Regions from separate parts of the Photorhabdus machadonis genome, predicted to be linked through region 3. Evidence: predicted binding sites of a transcription regulator. Region 3 holds the regulator's gene; each other region holds the start of a gene.
The links. The regulator CRP, encoded in region 3, controls carbon source genes, mostly activating them, when cyclic AMP is high. The targets are predictions, from matches to a motif close to ATGTGANNNNNNTCACAT.
Positions count from the first base shown of each region.

Region 1 (3,650 bases), 350 kb from region 3:
GGGGAGCTTTTACTTTCCCATTTATCTTTCTTACAACAGATTTGACTGTCCGTATCTACGGCGCACCACTGGCAAGGCAAATCATTACTACTGTTATGATCCCTGCACTACTGATCACTTATATTATTTCAACTCTCTTCTTCCAGGGAATATGGCAAAAGTTTACAGCGCTGTCTGAATTCAATCTATTTGTTGCCCGTATCGCTTGTGCCAGCTTTATGGCCTATTCACTTGGGCAAATACTGGATGTATACGTCTTTAACCGCTTGCGCCAAAAACGTAACTGGTGGATCGCGCCCGCCGTCGCGATGTTCTTTGGCAATCTGCTTGATACTCTGGCCTTCTTCTTTATCGCTTTCTACCGCAGTACCGATGCCTTCATGGCCGCTAACTGGGTCGAGATTGGGTTAGTGGATTACTGTTTTAAGCTATTAATATGCTTGATCTTTTTTCTACCAGCTTACGGCATTTCACTGAATCTGATCCTGAAATATTTTTTCGCTTACCCGGCTGGCAATGCTCATATCCAGGTTCGCTGATTATCATCTGCCCGGCAGATACCGGGCACAGATCAAAAAAATGCATATTTCCCGCGATAAAACGGGTATAACAACTTTATTTATCCATAATCAACCACTACTTTTTATCATACGGTGTTAGTCTGTTAAGTCATTAAGTACTTTTTTCATCCGAAGCCAATTTCCTGGTCTGTCACATTCTGCTCCCTGTTTGTCAGGAAGATTTATACGGCAAACAGACATTGAGTTTCCACAAAAGGAGTATTTTTATGCTGAAAATTATTCAATCCCCAGCCAAATATATTCAGGGGCCTGATGCCCTGCTCCATATTGGTAAATACACAAAAACTATCGCCGACCATGTTTTTGTTATTATCGGTAACTCTGCTATGAAATTAGTGGGAGATACTGTCCATAGCAGCCTGGAAGAATCTGATGTTACCAGCCATTTTGAAGTGTTTGGCGGTGAATGTAGCCGTAATGAAATTCAGCGCCTGTCTGACATGCTTAAAAAGCACGAATGCCAAGCGGTTATTGGTATCGGTGGAGGAAAAGTACAAGATACCGCAAAAGTAGTTGCTCACGAATCCAAATTACCTATTCTGATTGCACCAACTATCGCCTCTACTAACGCTCCAACCAGTGCGCTCTCTGTTGTTTATACTGATGACGGCGAATATGAGGATTATCTGTTTTTCCCAACCAACCCAGATATTGTACTGATTGATACCTGTGTTATTGCTAAAGCCCCAACCCGCTTCCTGATTGCCGGAATTGGCGACGCACTGGCAACTTACTTCGAAGCACGCGTCTGTCATGCGGGTCATAAGCCTAGAATGACCGGTGGTGGAATATCCCGCACCGCAATGGCGCTTTCCCATTTCTGTTACGACACTTTATTGGAAGAAGGTTATAAAGCAAAACTGGCTGTTGAGGCAGGAGTCAGTACACCAGCGGTGGAAAATGTTATCGAAGCCATTACTTATTTGAGTGGCCTGGGCTTTGAAAATACAGGTGTAGCTGCCGCTCATTCCATACACAACGGCTTTACCGTATTGGAAGAATGCCACCATATGTATCACGGCGAAAAAGTCGCTTTCGGGGTATTGGTTCAGCTAGTGCTGGAAAATAGCACAAATGAAGAACTGGATACTTTACTTGATTTCTGCGTGCAGGTCGGGCTACCGATTACATTAGATCAGCTTGGCGTAAAAGATGGTGAAAAGCTGAAAGAGAAAGTGATGGCAGTGGCGGAAGCCAGTTGTGCTGAAGGCGAAACTATTCACAATCTGCCTTTTGAAGTGACACCGGAAAAAGTGTATGCCGCTATTCTTACTGCTGATCGGATGGGGCGCGACTGGCTGTATTAAACCAGAAAAGAGCGGGGAAACGTCCCGCTCTTATTTTTTCTAAATAGAATATGTACAAAAACTGGGTTTTTTGTTTGATAAAGAACAAAAACGAACCAGAAACGCTCACCAAAAATTAAGTAAAGCTCGTTATTGTGACGATAGTCACAATTTCATTGGTAAAGTACGTTTTAAAAAGTTAGCAAATCACTCAAAATCACCACTAGGGCAAAACGATTTTAACAACTGAGTCTTGTCTCACAGATAGGTTGGGTTATTTCGACTATCATAATTTTCGTTATGGAAAATAATCACTTACAAAACCTCTCACTTTCCCATCCGGTGGCATTTGTCAACCGGTGAGTTGTTCACATAACCAAAAAAGCCATCGGAGGCAAAATATGTTAAGTATTTTCAAGCCGGCGCTTCATAAGCCCCGGCTGCCAACAGAACAGATAGATCCACTCTATCGCCGCCTACGCTGGCAAATTTTTATGGGGATTTTCCTTGGTTATGCCGCTTACTATTTAGTAAGGAAGAACTTTGCACTCGCAATGCCTTATCTAATTGAACAAGGTTTTTCCAAAGGTGAGCTTGGTTTAGCGCTATCAGGGATCTCTATCGCATACGGCTTCTCCAAATTCATCATGGGTTCCATATCCGACCGTTCTAACCCGCGGGTCTTTTTACCCGCCGGTCTGATTCTCGCTGCGGCTGTCATGCTATTTATGGGTTTCGTACCTTGGGCAACTTCCAGTATCTCGGTTATGTTTGTGCTGCTGTTCATGTGTGGTTGGTTCCAAGGTATGGGTTGGCCTCCCTGCGGCCGTACTATGGTGCACTGGTGGTCACAAAAAGAACGTGGCGGGATCGTCTCCGTCTGGAACTGTGCGCATAATGTCGGTGGTGGTTTACCTCCATTGTTATTCCTGCTGGGCATGGCGTGGTTTAATGACTGGAAAGCCGCCCTTTATATGCCAGCTTTCGCCGCAATTCTCGTTGCACTGATCGCTTTTGCCTTAATGCGTGACACACCACAATCCTGTGGCTTGCCATCAATTGAAGAACATAAAAACGACTATCCGTCTGATTATACAGAGAAAAACGAAGAAGAATTAACAGCCAAGCAGATCTTCATGCAGTATGTATTACCGAACAAACTCCTGTGGATGGTCGCTATGGCTAACGTGTTCGTTTATCTGCTGCGTTACGGTGTTCTTGATTGGTCACCAACCTATCTGCGTGAGGTCAAGCATTTCGCACTGGATAAATCTTCATGGGCTTACTTCCTGTACGAATATGCCGGTATCCCAGGTACATTACTGTGTGGCTGGATGTCAGACAAAGTATTTAAAGGTAACCGTGGTGCAACAGGCGTATTCTTTATGACATTAGTCACTATCGCCACCGTCGTATTCTGGATGAATCCAGCCGGTAATCCAACGGTAGATATGACTTGTATGTTGATTATCGGCTTCCTTATCTACGGCCCAGTTATGCTGACAGGTCTACACGCTCTTGAGCTGGTGCCGAAGAAAGCGGCTGGTACAGCCGCTGGCTTCACTGGCTTATTCGGCTACTTAGGTGGCTCCGTTGCGGCAAGTGCTATCGTCGGCTACACCGTTGACTTCTTCGGCTGGGACACCGGTTTTATGGTGATGATTGGCGGTAGTATCCTGGCCGTTATTCTATTACTGATTGTCATGATCACAGAAAACAAACATAAACAGGAATTGGCCCGTCAGTATGGCTAATCATTATCACTAAACTGTGATATACCACT
Region 1 is NZ_CP199761.1:776,216-779,865, reverse strand. Features, by position in the region: gene ACUN2T_RS03665 (7-cyano-7-deazaguanine/7-aminomethyl-7-deazaguanine transporter) at 1-539, shown strand, start outside; gene ACUN2T_RS03660 (glycerol dehydrogenase) at 788-1,888, shown strand; gene glpT (glycerol-3-phosphate transporter) at 2,269-3,621, shown strand.
Region 1: a site for CRP is predicted at 2,021-2,038, ahead of glpT (glycerol-3-phosphate transporter). Genes of this name have one in related genera too.

Region 2 (3,650 bases), 1.2 Mb from region 3:
CGTGTGGGAAGTTTGTCACTGTTGCAATACGGATTTCAGGGGTGCCCTGTTCACGCAATACTTTACGCGCTAGAGGAATAAAACGAGGGTAAATACAGACAGCCGCCGTGTTACCCACCGAGCTTTTCGCCTGATGACAAAGTGACGTCACTTTGTCATCTGTATCATTATCATTAAGTGTCGTTAAATCCATCAAACCCAGCGCACGCTGCGCTGCTGCGGTTAAATCGGTCATAAAACTCTCCAACGTTATTATCGCGGCCGGCTTCACGCCGGAACCACACATTTTTTTAAACGATTGTTTGTTGGCGAGCGGACTTGGTTCCTTGAAGATGTCGCGGTGGGATGCCCACAGCGACAGTTGAACTCCTTTTCACCGCACTATGCTCTTTTCAGCTTATGGTCCTTAATGTGAGCCTCGCCTTTATCCATAAAATATTGGCATACTATTATTTGAACATTTAAACGCTTAAAAAATCGCGCCAAATATCACATTAATACAATGTAATTTGCAAGATAACAATTTTATATGCGACATAAATCACATTAAACTAGCATGCTATTCGGTTTATCTGCCAATCGAATCTTCCTACCATCAAATAGTACACGATAAAAAATATAACTCACTGCCAAACAAAGGGTATGGCAGGCGCTGTCTTTCATCAATAGGTTAATTGGAAGAAAAATGGATTGCAGGCGGGATTATCCCACCTGCATATTGCAACTAAGTCACAGTGCCAAGAAGAAACCGGCAATGGTTGCACTCATCAGGTTGGATAATGTACCTGCTATGACTGCTTTCATCCCCAGGCGAGCGACGTCCCCACGACGACTTGGCGCCATACCGCCCAAACCACCCAGCAGGATAGCGACAGAAGAAAGGTTAGCAAAGCCACACAGCGCAAAGGAGATGATGGCTTTGGTGTGACCTGACAGAACCTGTAAACCCGCAGCCGCAACCACATCATCCGGTTGCAAATATGGGCCGAAGTTCATAAAGGCAACGAATTCGTTCACAACCAGTTTTTGACCGATAAAAGAACCGGCAACTGTGGCTTCATTCCATGGAACACCAATCAGATACGCAATAGGCGCACAAATCCAGCCCAGCACCAATTCAAGGGAAAGTTGTGGGTAATTCCACCACGCACCAACGCCACCAAGAATACCGTTCACTAACGCAATCAGGGCAACAAACGCCAATAACATTGCACCGACGTTCAGCGCTAATTGCATACCAGCAGCGGCACCAGAAGCGGCTGCATCGATAATGTTAGCAGGGCGTTCCGATTCAGCGACCAGTGACATCGCATCAACAGTGTCTTGCGACTTTTCAGTTTCAGGTACCATCAATTTAGCGAATAACAGGCCACCTGGGGCCGCCATAAAGGAAGCCGCAATCAGATATTCCAACGGTACGCCCATTGATGCATAACCGGCCAATACAGAACCCGCGACAGAAGCCAGACCACCACACATAACCGCAAACAGTTCAGACTGGGTCATAGTGGCAATATAAGGGCGAACAACCAGTGGTGCTTCAGTTTGACCCACGAAAATATTCGCTGTTGCTGACAAAGATTCGGTACGTGAAGTTCCGAGAACTTTTTGCAGGCCACCACCCAATACTTTGATAACAAGCTGCATAACACCGATGTAGTACAAAACAGCAATCAGTGAAGAGAAGAAAACGATAATAGGCAGTACACGCAAGGCGAAAACAAAACCACCACCACCAAACAGTTCAAACATTTTGGGGGAAACTAATCCACCAAAAATAAAATCCATTCCTTGCTGACCATACTGGATAACACTGGAAACTCCCTCAGACATACCCATTAATATTATCTTGCCTGCGGGAACATAAAGTACAAAAGCGCCGGTAGCGATCTGAATCAAAAAAGCACCAAGGACGGTACGAAGTTTAATAGCGCGATAGTTACTGGAAAAAAGTACTGCGATCAAGATCAGCACTACCATCCCGACCAGGCTCATAAAGAGTTGCATTGGAAGAATCCCTGTTCACTTAATAATAAATTAAATATGTCAGTGAGAATGTCAATATTCACTGACACTGTTTCGGCGCTGATTATACTCAGTCATCGGAATGAACAAGCTATCTACATCACAAATACCCACCGAAAAAAGCAATGGAAAAACGATAAATGTGATGCAAGTCACACAAAATTGCAGAAATAATCTGCAATAAGATAATCTAACCGTCATGACGGCAAAATAACAAACAATTAAGAGATGATTATCAGGTAAGCCCAGTTAAAGTTTTATGATATACCACTCATTTATTCAACCTAAATAACTCAACACTGTTACTATAAAGCTGAACAGCGATTTCGTCAGCAGATTCACGGCGAAGCTCACATAACGAAGCAAAAACCCCGGTGATTCTTTCCGGTCGGTTAGGTTCTCCCTGAAACCCGAAAAGTGGCATATCCGGTGCGTCTGTTTCCAGCACAAGAGAAGTTAAAGGAAGTTCAGCAACTGCACGACGGGTTTTCTGTGCTCTTGCATAAGTCATGGTTCCCCCTATCCCAATGTAATATCCCAAACGGATAAAAGCCTCTGCCTGAGATAAACTACCCGCGAATCCATGTACCACGCCGGTACGGGGAAGGTCGATTCTTCTCAGGATCGCAGCCAGTTGATCATGGCTTTTTCTGGAATGAAGTATGACGGGTAATTCACACTGTTTTGCCAGCCGCAATTGAGCGCGCAGCAATTGTTTCTGTTTTTCAAACTGAGGTTCAACCATATAGAGATCGAGCCCAATCTCTCCAACAGCCACCCGCTTTTCATTTTTCTGTTTCAGTAATCGCTCCAGATCAGCAAGGTGTGATTCCTGATGTTCATTGATATAAAGAGGATGCAAACCCAGCGCCGCATAAATCTCCGGATAAACGCGAGCCAGTTCAGATACCCGTTGCAGATTTTTCCCACTCACAGCGGGAACAATAATTTTATCCACACCACCCTGTGCCGCCCGTTGCAAACTCTGCTGTTCGTCATCACGAAACGGGGGAAAATCAAAATGGCAGTGGGTATCAATAAACATGAAACTATCCGTTATTCATCTGTTCCGGGGATCCTGCCAATGCAGTTGGCGATTGAACCAAAACGCTATTTTCTTCACTCCGACGTAAGATATTGCGGCTCAAACAATAATCTTTACGCTCCGCCATACCAAATTTATCACCAACAAATGCATGACCAACCGTCGCTAGGAAATAGCGACCGCAACGACGCCCAAGATGATAATCCTTATTCAGTGCCGGCAAACGACTGCCTAATGCACTGGCAGTTAATGGCGCAGGCGGATAGATTTCAAAGATCTGTACATCATCAGGTGGATTCTCAATAAATTTCTGTGTGCGGTAATAACTTTTCGCATGTTGCTGTAACATCCGTACCATCTTTTGCAGGCTACTATCCCCCAACCAGCGTTCCATCCGTTTCATCCAATCAGGCGTGTAATAGAGCTGCGAAGGAACAGTGCGGATCACCACTATCGTATCAGCACCACGGCGATACGCCTCTTCCACTGGAATGGCATCACTGATACCACCATCATAATAAACGACATCATCAATCGTCACACCATTGCGATAAAGCCCAGGAATAGCACTTGATGCCTT
Region 2 is NZ_CP199761.1:4,610,667-4,614,316, reverse strand. Features, by position in the region: gene deoC (deoxyribose-phosphate aldolase) at 1-235, opposite strand, end outside; gene ACUN2T_RS22290 (NupC/NupG family nucleoside CNT transporter) at 730-1,995, opposite strand; gene ACUN2T_RS22285 (TatD family hydrolase) at 2,297-3,070, opposite strand; gene ACUN2T_RS22280 (patatin-like phospholipase family protein) at 3,075-3,650, opposite strand, start outside.
Region 2: a site for CRP is predicted at 2,166-2,183, ahead of ACUN2T_RS22290 (NupC/NupG family nucleoside CNT transporter). Genes of this name have one in related genera too.

Region 3 (3,650 bases):
ATGTTATTAATAATAGATAACTATGATTCTTTTACGTATAACTTATATCAATATTTTTGTGAATTAGGAACAGATGTTTTAGTCAAGCGCAATGATGAATTACAGCTTGAAGATATTGAGCGATTGGCACCTACACATCTGGTTATTTCCCCAGGCCCTTGTACCCCAAATGAAGCAGGAATTTCTCTGGTTGCGATTTCTCATTTTTCGGATAAATTGCCGATTCTGGGTGTTTGTCTTGGGCATCAGGCAATTGGGCAGGCATTCGGGGCCAGTGTGGTAAAAGCCAGGGAAGTGATGCATGGGAAAACTTCTGCCATTCATCATAATCAGCAAGGTGTGTTCAAAGGACTAAACCGGCCATTAACGGTTACCCGTTACCATTCATTGGTGATTGCTGCAGAGACTTTACCCGCCGTTTTTGAAGTCACTGCATGGAGTCAGCATAACGGCAATGTAGATGAGATTATGGGAATTCGTCATCGTACTCTGCCCCTGGAAGGTGTGCAGTTCCATCCTGAAAGTATTCTCAGTGAACAAGGGCACCAGCTACTGAGTAACTTTCTTAGATATTAACCCGATACCAATAATTTCTTCATTTATTCATCTTTTTCATTTGCCCATCTTTGATTTTTTATGCATATTAAATGATTATATTTTCATTTTTGAATGGCGTATATATAAAAAACGGGTGGGAAAATGATGGAGCATGCTGGAGTAAACAGAAATACATACGATCAAGTCATGTTGCCAATTTATTCACCGGCCCAGTTTATACCGGTGAAAGGGCAAGGCAGTCGTGTATGGGATCAGCAAGGGAAAGAATATATTGATTTTGCCGGTGGTATTGCTGTTATGGCTTTGGGGCATTGTCACCCTGCATTAGTGGATGTTTTAACGCAGCAAGGGGAGAAACTTTGGCATATCAGTAATATTTTCACCAGTGAACCAGCTTTGATACTCGCGCAGAAACTGATTGATGCAACTTTTGCGGAGCGGGTATTTTTTGCCAACTCGGGAGCGGAAGCGAATGAAGCCGCATTTAAGCTGGCGCGTCACTATGCTATTACCCGTTACCATCCATATAAAACCAAAATCATCGCATTCCATCAGGGTTTTCATGGTCGTACTCTGTTTACTGTCTCTGTTGGTGGTCAACCAAAATACGCTGATGGTTTTGGGCCAAAACCCGCAGATATTATTCATGTGCCTTTTAATGACTTAAATGCAGTAAAGGCGGTCATGGATGATCATACTTGCGCTGTTGTATTAGAACCTGTTCAGGGTGAAGGGGGAGTCACGCCGGCGACACCCGCATTTATTCATGGGTTGCGTGAACTTTGCGATAAGCATCAGGTACTGCTGGTATTTGATGAAGTACAAAGTGGGATGGGACGTACCGGTAAGTTATTTTCTTATATGTATTATGATGTTGTGCCGGACATTATCACCACAGCGAAAGCATTGGGAAGTGGTTTCCCTGTTAGCGCTATGCTGACTACGGCGAATATCGCTTCGGCGATGGCACCGGGGACTCACGGCACAACTTATGGTGGTAATCCGCTGGCTTGCGCGGTTGCAAATGCCGCTTTTGACATTATCAATACGCCAGAGGTCTTGAATGGTGTTGAAAAACGGCATCATTTGATTGTGAATTTTCTGAACGATATCAATCAAAAATATTCGATATTTGGTGAAATCCGTGGCAAGGGATTGCTGATTGGTGCGGAACTAAAAGCGCAGTATCAGGGAAAATCTAAAGAGATCCTGCAACTGGCGGCTGAAAATGGTCTGATGTTATTGAGTGCTGGTAGTGATGTACTGCGTTTCACGCCTTCGCTGATTATCAGTGAAGAGGAGATAGCCCAAGGGATGGAACGGCTGGAGAAGGCAATTAGCCAGTTGGTGTAACAAGGATAAGAGAAATCAGCGCAGTATCATGCGCTGATTAATCCGGAATTAACGTGTACCGTAAACAACAATTGTTTTGCCGTGTGCGGAGATCAGGTTTTGATCTTCCAGCATTTTCAGAATACGGCCAACCGTTTCACGGGAACAGCCAACAATCTGGCCAATTTCCTGACGAGTGATTTTGATTTGCATCCCGTCAGGGTGAGTCATTGCATCGGGTTGTTTCGCCAGATTCAGTAAAGTCTGAGCAATCCGGCCGGTCACATCCAGGAAAGCCAGGTTACCGACTTTCTCAGAAGTTGTTTGCAAACGGCTTGCCATTTGGGCAGATAAACGCATTAAAATATCCGGGTTTACCTGAATCAGTTGACGGAATTTTTTATAGGAAATTTCCGCTACTTCACAGGCGCTTTTGGCCCGTACCCAGGCTGTACGCTCTTGTCCTTCTTCAAATAATCCAAGTTCGCCAATGAAATCTCCCTGGTTTAAATAGGAGAGGATCATCTCTTTGCCTTCTTCATCTTTAATCAAAACTGCAACAGAACCTTTTACGATGTAGTAAAGCGTCTCTGCTTTTTCGCCTTGATGAATAAGCGTGCTTTTGGATGGATATTTATGAATATGGCAGTGTGACAAAAACCATTCAAGAGTGGGGTCTGTTTGTGGCTTGCCGAGAACCATTCGCTTCATCCTCTGTTGTTATCGCTGCCTAAATAACACGAGAACCTAAAAGTTTCTCGTCAGGCTGGCATATAAAGACACTAGCTTAACATATTAGTTTGCTGAAAAACCGACAGGTGAGGGTTTTATATAGGTTATCTGAAATTTGAAACTTGAGTATTGATCTTAACCCACATATACCTGGACCTGCTTCTGTTTTTAACACAGGAAAAGGTTTCTGTCTTGTCTTGTATTGTTTCAGCACAATAAACTGCTCATTAGATTGCCAGTTTAATACTGAAAGAGTAGGCTTTGATGCAAAAAATGACTTAAGAGGTACTTATGCAAGCGCGGGTAAAATGGGTTGAAGGGTTGTCTCTTTTGGGGGAGTCGTCTTCGGGCCATCAGATCATGATGGATGGAAATGCTGGTGATAAGGCACCAAGCCCAATGGAAATGGTATTAATGGCAGTGGGTGGTTGCAGCACGATTGATGTTATTTCTATTTTACAGAAAGGCAGATATGACCTAAAAGATTGTGAAGTGAAATTAACCTCCCGCCGTCGTGAAGAGGCACCACGCTTGTTTACTTCTATTAATCTGCATTTTATTGTTACCGGCAAGGATTTAACAGAGAAAGCGGTTGAACGTGCCGTCACGCTTTCTGCTGAGAAATATTGTTCTGTTTCGTTGATGTTGGGGAAATCAGTTGAGCTTACCCACAGCTTTGAAATTAAAGAGACAGATTAAGATATTATTTCCTGATTGAAAAATAACGACAGGTAACTAATATCAGTTACCTGTTTTTTTAACTGAATAATATAAGAAGTGGATTCAAACACTGGGTTTTCTAGATTTATCCCAGGTTTTGATCAACAAATTTTTTCCCCTTCCAGTAATCGCTGTACCAATGGTGTCATAATTAATTCCATGGCCAGTCCCATTTTTCCGCCGGGAACCACGATGGTATTAATACTTGAAACGAATGAGCCCTGTAACATGGATAACAAATACGGGAAATCAATTTGAGTCAGATCACGGAAACGGATGACGATAAAACTTTCATCCAGAGAAGGAAT
Region 3 is NZ_CP199761.1:426,786-430,435, forward strand. Features, by position in the region: gene ACUN2T_RS02110 (aminodeoxychorismate synthase component II) at 1-576, shown strand; gene argD (bifunctional acetylornithine/succinyldiaminopimelate transaminase) at 700-1,911, shown strand; gene crp (cAMP-activated global transcriptional regulator CRP) at 1,960-2,592, opposite strand; gene ACUN2T_RS02125 (OsmC family protein) at 2,914-3,321, shown strand; gene ACUN2T_RS02130 (phosphoribulokinase) at 3,444-3,650, opposite strand, start outside.